Regions from separate parts of the Gilliamella sp. Fer4-1 genome, predicted to be linked through region 1. Evidence: riboswitches for the same ligand, from Rfam matches in the RefSeq annotation. Region 1 holds a riboswitch; the other holds the start of a gene.

Region 1 (5,651 bases):
TTAGCAAAGCGTGTAGCAACAGATTGAGCAATTTTATTGCAAATACCAGAAAGAAAAACTTCAATAAAATCAATGACTTTTCTGAACGTTTTTTATAGTCTTTATTGTATGCATTGAAAATAGAATTAAAACTCATCAAAAATAATTAATGAGTTTTAGTTTATTAAGATAAGTCAGTGAAATTTAGGTTATAACGATTAATTAGTTTTGGAGACAAAAATTAATTTTTTTAGGATAAAATTTAAAATCACACCATAAAGAGGCAAAAAGAATAAGCCACAAATGATAATTTTAAAACTGTAATCCATTAAAGAAATTTCGACCCAATGATTTGCCATAAATTCATCGCTACTTTGATAAAAGGCAATAGCAAAAAAGACAATAGTATCAATACCATTCCCAAAGATAGCCGATGCTGTTGGTGCAACCCACCACGATTTATTTTTTCTTAAATAGTTAAAGACAGTAATATCCATCAATTGTCCAACTAAATAAGCGGCAAAACTAGCTAATGCAATTCGAAAAACAAAACTATTAAATTCCGTCAATGCCGATAAACCAACCCAATGTGTTTCAAAAAATAGTACGGAAATCACATATGAAAATAGCAATGCGGGGAGCATCACCACAAAAATTATCTTCCTAGCTAAACTCGCTCCAAATACCCGAATAGTTAAATCAGTGGTAAGAAAGATAAATGGAAAAGTAAACGCCCCCCAAGTGGTTTGAAAACCAAAAATATCAAATGGAATTTGTACTAAATAATTGCTGGAAGCGATAACCAAAATATGAAAAAACGAAAGCCAGCTTAGAGCCTTGATTTGCTGTGCGTGAGTAAATTGGTTTATATGTTCTGAATTAGCGTTCAGGTGCATAAATTTGTCCTTTTTAATGGGGTAAGTGAACCCAGTGTTTCAATTAATTTGAATGATTAAGGTATTCTGTTAATCCTTTATCTCGAAGAATACAGCTCGGGCATTTGCCGCATCCACCATCAATTCCGTAATAACAAGTATGAGTATGGTCACGGACATAACCCAAATAACCCAGTTTATCAGCCATTTCCCATGTTTGAGCTTTAGTCAAATACATCAAAGGGGTGATAAGATTGAAATTATAATCCATAGCAAGATTCATCGATACATTCATTGATTTAATAAAAATATCACGACAATCAGGGTAGCCACTAAAATCGGTTTCACAAACGCCAATAATAATGTCACTAATACCGTGTTGCTTGGCATGACAACCAGCTAAAAGCAAAAACAGCATATTACGTCCATCCACAAAAGTATTAGGGTAATCGCCTTCTTTGGCTGCGGTGATTTTTTGTGAATCATCAATCAAAGCATTATTGGTCGTCTGTTTAATCACCGAGGTATCCACTACTGTTTGCTTAACGCCAAGATCTTCAGCAATCCACTTGGCTTTTTCAAGCTCAATAGCATGACGTTGACCATATTGAAAGCTGATGGTTTCGACGTTTTCACGACCATAATCAGTAATGGCTTGCAGTAAACAGGTAGTAGAATCCTGCCCACCAGAAAATATCACTAGTGCTTTACGAGTTTGCATTGAGAGTTTCCTGTTAGGGTAAATTGAATTAGCGATTATCGACTTTTTCAGGATAAAGATCGTGATTAGCCAAACGGCTCATCGCTATTTGTTCCCAATTAGTGCCGGCTTTACCATAATTTGCATAAGGATCGATAGAGATTCCACCGCGAGGGGTAAATTTTCCCCAGACTTCAATATATTTAGGATCCATTAGTTTAATAAGATCTTTCATAATAATATTGATGCAATCTTCGTGGTAATCACCATGATTACGAAAGCTAAATAGATATAGCTTGAGTGACTTACTTTCAACCATTTTAATATTAGGTACGTATGAAATATAAATCGTCGCAAAATCAGGTTGCCCAGTGATAGGACAAAGACTAGTAAATTCTGGGCAATTAAACTTAACAAAATAATCGTTAGTTGGGTGTTTATTATCGAACGTTTCGAGTATTTCAGGACAATAGGTTGTAGGATAGCGAACAGATTGATCGCCAAGTAGTGTAACTTTATTCATAATTTTCCTTAGTTTTTTAGCGTGGGAGGTTCACGAACCACGTAACAAAGCGCACACCATACTCTTTTTAAATAAAAAAGTCTAGTTATAAGCGCTTTATCCTAACTTAGATGATTGAAAATATAAATATAATAACCACATGGAGCAAGCACCCAACTAAAAGCAAAGCATATTACCATTGTAAAGAATTTAGTAACGAGCCATGTTTCTGTACTTACAATGAAAGTATTATCACCAACGATATAACTAATAACATTTTCATAAACAAATCGAGAATATGGATATAAACCCCATAATATTAAAAGAGCTATCACTGTATATATGCTTTCAGGCATTTTAAATTTGAAGATCAGGGTACATAAAGGAGGAAGAGTAATTATAAAACTAAATAAATATTGTCGTATTAAATACCTTGCCGATAAACCGCCGAATGTTTTCTTCCAAAAGCTAGCCATTAAAATAACCTTATCCATTGTATTGAAAATGCTGAATATTTTATATTCTATTTTCATATATGTAAATATATTGAACATATTCAACGCTAAATCAGTGACAGTAAATAAGGTGTTAATTATGCTTGAATTCACATCCTTATTTAACTTGAATTTCTTTATAAAATTCAGCTAATTTAGTTTTAGCTTCTCTCAACTCTTTTTGAGCTTCACTTAATTTTAGCTTTTGTTTAGCTATTTTTTGGGAGTCTCTTTTTGCTTGCGCTTTAGCTAAAGCTTGCTCTTTTTCGGCAACTTTTTTAGTCTTTTCAATTACTTTTTCGGTGTATTTAGCTTTTAAATCATCATCATTACAATATGTATTGATATCATGTAATGCTTTTTCAAGCCCTTGAGCTTGGTGCAAGTTACCCGCCTTTTTTGCCTTATCAATTTGTTTTTCCATAATGTGTTTTTTGCTAAAACAAGTTACACCTTGATATTCGTCATGATTTGCTGCATAAATATTAGGTATAAAAGCGATAGCTGTTAATACTAAAAAAATTAACTTACAAATTGATCTTATTGTTAATTTCATATCGATCTTCTTCCCCTTTTTAAATTATTTTCTTAATTGAATACAATCAACTTTATGATCTTTGCCTTTAGTTAGGATAAGGCTGGCTCTTTCCCTTGTTGGTAGGATGTTTTCTATTAAATTCAATTCATTAATTTCATGCCAAAGACGGTTTGCGATGTTAAGCGCTTCTTGCTCTGGCAATTTTGAGTAATGATTAAAATAAGAATTGGGATCGCTAAATGCTCCTGCTCTAAATTTTAAAAAACGATTGACATACCAATTGTGTAGCAACGAAACATCGGCATCAACATAAATTGAGAAATCAACATAATCAGAAACAAAAACACGATTATTGGCTTGTGCATAATTTACAGCGCCTTGTAACACATTTAATCCCTCAAGAATTAAAATATCAGGGCTATCGAGAATAATTTGTTCATTTTGAACAATATCATAAACTAAATGAGAATAAACGGGGGCTTTAACCTGTGCTTGGCCAGACTTAATATCAGCAACAAAATTGATCAGTTTTTTAATATCATAAGATTGCGGAAAGCCTTTTTTATTCATTATTCCACGTTCTTCAAGGCATTTATTGGGGTATAAAAAACCATCAGTTGTCACCAAAGCCACTTTGCGATGCTCAGGCCAACGAGATAATAATGCTTGCAATACACGAGCTGTAGTACTTTTCCCCACAGCAACGCTTCCTGCTATACCAATGATATAAGGAATTTTTTGGCTTTTGCCTAAAAATTTAGATAAAACAGCCTGCCGGCTAAAACTATTACTAATGTAATAATTAAGCAATCTGGATAAAGGTAGATAGATATCACTTACTTCATCCATTGACAGATCTTCATTAATGCCTTGTAGAGAGACTAACTCGTCACAAGTTAATGTCATTGGCTCTGCATTACGTAAGCTAGCCCACTCTTTACGACTAAATTGCATATAAGGGCTTAAATGATTGTTCATGTTTTATGTTTCTCTATTGCAATTAATTCTCAAATAGTTGGCTCAGATTATACATAAATCTCATTTTTTACAATCACAAATTAGCATTGATGCTTCATCATAGCTATCTGGTCAAGTTACTGTTAAAATACTAGCTAAATCTTTAACTCTGGTATTAAATTGAGATTGTATGTTAAAAAATAAATCGAAACAAAAAACTAAGAAAAGCCGTCAAGAGATCAATGAAGAATCTCGTGAACTAAAGCGTAAACGTAAACACAAAGGTTTGCCAAGTGGTTCCCGCTTTAATAATCAAGAGAATAACAAGAATAAAAATTCGACAAAAACAGTCAAAGATCCACGTGTGGGTAGCAAAAAGCCAATTTCTTTAATTGCGGAAACTTCAAGCAATGTCACACAAGCTAAACAACCTACTAAACCAACTAAAATGGTTTTATCATCAAATTTATCTCCACAACAAGAGTTAGAACAACTAGAAAATGATCCAAAATTAGATCAGTTACTGGATTTAGTCGAGCAAAATAGCAAACTAACTAAAGAGCAACAAACTTATCTTGATAGTAAATTAAATCGAATTGATGAGTTAATGCAAGAGCTCGGTTATACTGACGACGATTTTGATGATATTGAAGATCAAGACGACAAGAAAGAAGATATTGTTAGTTTGTTAAAACGAAACTAATGGTAGGAAAATATAATTAATACTCATGATTGTATATTTCTGATATGCGAGCTGGAATGCCATTGTAATAGTTAAGTTTCGGCTCGTGATTTAATGTCACAACCTTTATTTTTTATGCCTCTAATTAATAACTTAAAAGCGAGCGAATCATAATGCCAATATTAATTATGCTAAGTTTATATTTTGGGTTATTAATTTGCACATTGTTATATTTAAATAAAACCAATCAAATAAAAATTAAAACAAAAATTAGAAATCATCGAAAACTGATACGAAAATTCGATAAAAATAACAGCACTAAACAGAGATTTAAACGGAAGTAACAGCATGACTGATATGCAATTATGGGATCAGGCGTTAATTGAAAAATATAACTATTCTGGTCCAAGATATACCTCTTATCCTACTGCACTTGAATTTAATGAAGAATTTAGCAAGCAGGACTTTTTATCGGCCGCCACACGTTACCCTACAAAGCCATTATCGCTTTATGTACATATTCCGTTTTGTCATAAACTTTGTTACTTTTGTGGTTGTAATAAACTCATTACTCGCCAAACAAAAAAAGTCACCAAATACCTCGATATTTTGGATATTGAAATTGCCGAACGGGCAAAATTATTCAAACAACGCACTGTAACACAAATGCACTGGGGAGGGGGTACGCCGACTTTTTTAACTGATGATGAAATTACTCGGCTGATTACTTCGCTAAAAAAGCACTTCAATTTTGCGGATAATGCCGAACTGTCGATCGAAATCGATCCTCGTGAAATTACGCCACAAACCATCGACCACTTAGCGAGTGTTGGTTTTAACAGGTTGAGTATGGGGATTCAAGATTTTAACCACGAAATCCAAAATCTAATTAATCGCAAACAAGATGAAACACTAATACGTTCT
Region 2 (6,363 bases), on a different contig from region 1:
CACCAGCGCGACGTGCTTGCTCTATTTCAGTACGTGCTTTTTCAAGTTCAGCTTTAATGCTTTGCGTACCCGAAACAGCCGCTTTTTCTGACTTCCATTCTTCTTCAAGTGATGCATATTCTTTTTCTTTTTCAGCAAGTTCATCATTTAGCATCTCAAGACGTTTTTTACTAGCATCATCAGACTCTTTTTTAAGCGCTTGCTGCTCAAGTTTGAGTTGAATAATACGTCTTTCAAGTCGATCTAACGATTCCGGTTTTGAATCCATTTGCATACGAATACTTGATGCCGCTTCATCAATTAAATCAATCGCTTTGTCAGGTAACATACGATCAGAAATATAACGATGCGATAACGTTGCCGCAGCGACAATGGCTGGATCGGTAATTTGCACATGATGATGCAATTCGTAACGTTCTTTTAATCCTCGCAAAATAGCAATCGTGTCTTCAACAGTTGGCTCGGCAACATACACTTTTTGAAAACGACGCTCTAACGCAGGATCTTTTTCAATATATTGGCGATATTCGTCTAACGTTGTTGCACCAACGCAATGTAATTCCCCTCGAGCCAGTGCTGGTTTTAACATATTACCAGCATCCATTGCACCATCGCTTTTCCCTGCTCCAACCATGGTATGGATTTCGTCAATAAATAATATAATACGGCCTTCTTCTTTCGCTAAATCTTTAAGTACAGCCTTTAAGCGTTCTTCAAATTCGCCACGATATTTTGCACCTGCAATCAAGGCACCCATATCTAATGATAAAACGCGTTTATTACGCAATCCTTCAGGTACTTCACGGTTAACGATACGTTGTGCTAATCCTTCAACAATAGCGGTTTTACCTACACCTGGCTCACCAATTAATACGGGATTATTTTTAGTACGACGCTGTAATACCTGAATAGTTCGACGAATTTCTTCATCACGCCCAATAACAGGATCAAGTTTGCCTTGTTCTGCCCGTTGCGTTAAATCAATGGTATATTTTTTCAACGCACCTCGTTGATCTTCTGCATTAGGATCATTCACGTTATCACTACCTCTTACTTGATTGACGGCTTGGCTAAACTTGTCTTTATTGACACCTGATTTTTTAAGAATATCACTTAGGCTACCTTTATCTTCTAAAGCAGCTAAGATAAAGAGCTCTGATGATATATAACTGTCACCATTTTTTTGCGATAATTTATCGCACAAATTAAGTGTACGGACAAACTCTTGTGATGGAATAACCTCCCCACCCACACCCTGAACTTGCGGTAATCGATCAATCGCCTGAGTTAATTCTTGTTGTAAAATAGCTACATTTGCACCCGCTGAAGCTAACAATGGCGCTACACTGCTGCCTTCTTGATTAAACATGGCTGATAGAACATGCACAGGCTCTATATATTGATTGTCTTTACCTAATGCCATTGACTGCGCATCAGCTAAAGCTTGTTGAAACTTGTTTGTTAATTTATCTAACCTCATCGTATTTATCTCCTGAGCAATAGATTTGAGTTAAACGTGTATACATTCAACCCATTTGCATGATATCTAAATGAGTGTTGCAACCTAAATTTCAAGAGCAAATTTAAAATATTTTTTATAAAATTTGTACAGTAAATTAGCGAGTATTTAAAAAACTTAATTAGCATCAAAATAAAGTTGTTTGCAATACATAAATACACGTTCAACCAGTGTTGAAAGATGACAAATCAACTTTTATCCATTATATTAACACCTTTATTTTGTTAGGCGTGCTAACCGTGGTTCGTAACCCATCCCACGTAAAAAAACTAGGAATACAACATGTTCAAAATAGCCAAAGAGTTTCAATTTGATGCTTGTCATATGCTAGATGGACACAATAAAAAGTGTCATAACCTGCATGGTCATACTTACCGCTTATTAGTCGAAATTAGCGGTGATCTTATCGATAGTGGTTCAAGTCAAGATATGGTAATGGATTATGCCGATCTAAAAATGATTGCTAAAAAGTATATTGTCGATCCTTTTGATCACGCTTACCTTTATAATCAAAATAATAGAAATGAGTGCCGTATTGCTACATTATTGCAAGAAATGGATCGCAAAGTCTTTGCCTTACCGTGCCGAACAACTGCAGAAGGGATGAGTAAATTTATTTTTGATTGCTTATCTAAATATTTGCCTGTTTCGATGATCAAATTATGGGAAACACCAACTTCATATTGTGAATATTATCGGAGCCCAAAATGATCGAATTTCGCATAGTTGAAATCTTCGAATCTTTACAAGGCGAAGGTTATAATACGGGAATGCCTGCTATTTTTATCCGCTTTGCAGGCTGTAATTTAAATTGTGCTTGGTGTGATACTAACTTTCGCCAATTTACTCGATTTACCTTAGAGGCATTAATAGCAAAAGTAAGCGAATACAAAAGTAAAAACATTATTATTACAGGGGGTGAACCCACTAGGGTTAAAGCGTTACCACAGCTACTTTTGTCATTAAAAAATGCTGGTTATTTTATTGCCATTGAAAGTAACGGTCTTGGCAAAGTCGATGCGCTTATTGATTATATTGCCCTCAGCCCGAAATTTTGCTACCAGTCGCACTATCAAAAAATAGTCCAACCAACAGCCAATGAAGTGCGAATTGTTACCGAAAACCACCGTGATTTTATTGCTTTTTGCCAATATATCGAAACTCAGATACAGGCAAAACGCTATTATCTTTCACCTTGTGAAAAAGATGGTGCATTCAATATATTTGATACCATAAAACTACTGGGAAAAATTAACGAAAATCGATTAGATAATAAATGGTTATTGAATATACAAAGTCATAAACTTGCAGATATTGAATAGTGTCTATTTTTTAATCTAACTCGTTAAATATTGGAGAATGAGATTGAATAGAAAATTTTAAATAAAAAGATAATGAAAGTTAATTAGATAAGTCACTATTTGCTTAAATTAATAAAATAACTTCATTTTGCTCCATTTTTTAGTGGTTTTTGTTGATATGAAGTGGCTTTATGTCGATTCTTTAAGCTTTGCTAGTAAAAAGGGGTATTGATAATCACAAATGTTCTCCAAACACATAATCCACAAAATAAGTTTATTTTTTTGTTTAAAAATCATTCAGAAAAGCCATTGATTTTATTGATGTTTTTTGCAGCCCTAAATATACTGACAAATAATCAAATAGGGTTATTTATAATAAATCATAAAGTAGAATATCGATTTTACTTAAATTTTTCACTTTTTCTTTAAGCAAAAACCATCGAGCCACTTATGCAATCAGTGACAATTATCGACTTTGTCGGTATTATATTGGTCATTTTATTATAATTAGTTAGGTTTAGTGTGAATATTCAACAATTATTAACACAACGTGTTTCGCAAGCAATGATTATGGCGGGTGCAGATAAGAACTGCGATGCGCTAATTAAGCAATCAACTAAAGTGCAATTTGGCGATTATCAAGCTAATGGCGTTATGTCAATTGCCAAAAAGCTAGGCATGCCACCTCGGGAACTTGCTCAGACAGTTTTACAACATCTTGATGTTGATGATATTGCTGAAAAAGTTGAGATTGCAGGTCCTGGGTTTATCAATATCTTTTTAAAAAATAGTTGGATTGCTGAGCAAAATGAAATTGCTTTAAGCAGTGATAAACTTAACATTACTTTACCTGCAAAATCTCAAACCATTGTGGTTGATTATTCTGCGCCTAATGTGGCAAAAGAGATGCATGTTGGGCATTTGCGCTCAACAATTATTGGCGATGCCAGTGTTCGTGTTTTATCTTTTTTAGGTCATCACGTTATCCGTGCTAACCATGTTGGAGACTGGGGCACTCAGTTTGGTATGTTAATTGCTTATCTTGAAAAAATGCAAAATGAGCATGCTAATGACATGGCGCTATCAGATTTAGAATCTTTCTATCGCGCAGCTAAAAAACATTATGACGAAGACGAAGTATTTGCCGAAAAAGCGCGTAATTATGTAGTGAAATTACAAGGTGGCGATGAATATTGTCGTGATATGTGGCGCAAGCTAGTTGATATTACCATGACGCAAAATATTGCCACTTATCAACGTTTAAATGTTACCTTATCGCTTGAAGACACCATGGGTGAAAGCATCTATAACAGCATGCTACCTAATATCGTTGCCGATTTAAAACAGAAAGGGCTTGCGGTTGAAAGTGAAGGGGCGATTGTTGTTTTTCTTGATGAGTATAAAAACAAAGAAGGCGAACCAATGGGCGTTATCATCCAAAAACGTGATGGTGGCTACCTTTATGCGACAACTGATATTGCTTGCGTTAAATACCGTTACGAAACATTACATGCTGATCGTATTCTTTATTATATTGACTCCCGCCAACATCAACATTTAGAGCAAGTTTGGACAATTGTTCATAAAGCGAAGTATGTGCCTGAATCATTAAAACTAGAACACCATATGTTTGGTATGATGTTGGGTAAAGATGGCAAGCCATTTAAAACTCGCTCTGGTGATACCGTTAAATTAAATGATTTGTTAGATGAAGCGTGTGAACGTGCAACAACGTTAATTCGTAGTAAAAATCCTGAATTATCTGACAGTGAGCTTGCCCAAATAGTTGATGCTGTCGCTATTGGTGCTGTTAAATATGCCGATCTTTCAAAAAATCGTACTACCGATTATGTGTTTGATTGGGATAATATGTTGTCATTTGAAGGTAATACCGCACCTTATTTGCAATATGCTTACACTCGAGTACTGTCCATATTTAAAAAAGAAAATATTAACGAAGACAGTTTAACAGGCAAAATTAGTTTAGACACAGACAAAGAACGAGCTTTAGCAATGCGTTTAATTCAGTTTGATGAAACTATTTCAATTGTAGCTAGTGAAGGAACACCTCATGTGCTTTGTGCTTATCTTTATGAAATTGCAACGCTGTTTTCAAGCTTTTATGAAAACTGCCCTATTTTAGCAGCCGAAAGCGAAAGTTTAAAACAAAGCCGTTTAAAATTAGCCTCTTTAACAGCGAAAACACTTAAAACTGGTCTTGACATGTTAGGTATTAAGACGGTTGATAAAATGTAGTTAAGTCGCCGCCTATGCTAATGCATAAGTGGCATTTTTGCTTAAATATATTACATTTTAATTTTTATAACTAAATATGATTGGATTTATTGTTCGTCATCAAAATAAGTTAATGGCTTTGTTGCTATTATTTATTGCTATCCTTGTGATTCGTTTGTATCCACATCCACCTCTTTGTGAACCACTAACTTTTTCAAAACGCTATTATGATGACAATAACCAACTCATTCGAATGACATTAGCCAACGATGATCGGTATCGTTTATGGACACCTTTAGAGGATGTTTCACCCGATATTATTAATGGGCTACTATTACACGAAGATCAGTGGTTTTATTATCATATCGGTATTAATCCATTTAGTTTAGCTAGAGCTTTTGGCGCAACCTATTTAGGTGGGGGTAATCGTCAAGGTGCATCAACCATTACCATGCAGTTAGCACGAATGCGTTGGCAGTTAAATACTAAAAATATTGGCGGTAAATTGCATCAAATTGCTCGAGCGATACAATTAGAGTTGATGTATTCTAAGCATGATATTTTAGAGGCTTATTTAAATTATGCGCCTTTCGGGCGCAATATTGAAAGTATTGGTGCAGCATCGTTAATCTATTTTAATAAGCCTCCATCGCAAATGAATTTACCTGAAGCATTAACGCTAGTGGTTCTACCTCAATCACCAACATACCGTATTGATCGTAAAACAGGATTTGCAGGTAAAGCATTAGTAAAAGCCAGAAATCAATTATTTGAACGCTGGCAAGAAAAATATGATGTAGATAGCAATATTGCTGCTCTTTTTTTGCAAAAATTAGTTTTACGTCAACCTGAACAAATGCCTTTTGGTGCGCCTCATTTTGTTAATCAGATAATTCAACAACACCATAGCGATGCTCAAGAAGTTAAAACGACGTTAGATAGTAATTTGCAAAAAATCATTAGTCGGCAAGTTAATTTGTTTATTGAACGAAGCCGTTTAAAAAACATTAATAATGCATCGGTGATTTTGGTTGATACACAAACCATGCAGGTTAAGGCGCTGTTAGGATCGGCAAATTACTTTGGTAATTCTATTCAAGGTCAAGTTAACGGCACGCTTGCCAAACGCTCACCTGGCTCTACACTTAAACCGTTTATTTATGCGCTAGGCATTGATCAAGGCGTTTTGCATCCTCGTACTATTCTAAAGGATGTTGCCACCGATTTTGGGGCATATACTCCTGAAAATTTTGATCGTAACTTTCGTGGTCCTATCTCAGCAACCGATGCATTAATTCATAGCCGTAA

What was found. Region 1 has a riboswitch for preQ1 ahead of queF (preQ(1) synthase). Riboswitches for the same ligand answer to the same signal wherever they lie in the genome.
Region 2: it holds a riboswitch for preQ1, as region 1 does, so the genes downstream of both, queD (6-carboxytetrahydropterin synthase QueD) here and queF (preQ(1) synthase) in region 1, are expected to answer to the same signal.

Annotation. Positions count from the first base shown of each region.
Region 1 is NZ_LZGZ01000116.1:504-6,154, reverse strand. It holds gene A9G30_RS04255 (7-cyano-7-deazaguanine/7-aminomethyl-7-deazaguanine transporter) at 198-848, opposite strand; gene queC (7-cyano-7-deazaguanine synthase QueC) at 919-1,575, opposite strand; gene queF (preQ(1) synthase) at 1,604-2,077, opposite strand; PreQ1 riboswitch class I at 2,080-2,124, opposite strand; gene A9G30_RS04235 (DUF1090 domain-containing protein) at 2,669-3,106, opposite strand; gene coaA (type I pantothenate kinase) at 3,131-4,066, opposite strand; gene yihI (Der GTPase-activating protein YihI) at 4,236-4,748, shown strand; partial or broken gene hemN (oxygen-independent coproporphyrinogen III oxidase) at 5,076-5,651, shown strand, end outside.
Region 2 is NZ_LZGZ01000056.1:1,480-7,842, forward strand. It holds gene clpB (ATP-dependent chaperone ClpB) at 1-1,480, opposite strand, end outside; PreQ1 riboswitch class I at 1,753-1,798, shown strand; gene queD (6-carboxytetrahydropterin synthase QueD) at 1,802-2,230, shown strand; gene A9G30_RS01890 (7-carboxy-7-deazaguanine synthase QueE) at 2,227-2,841, shown strand; gene argS (arginine--tRNA ligase) at 3,343-5,076, shown strand; gene pbpC (penicillin-binding protein 1C) at 5,153-6,363, shown strand, end outside.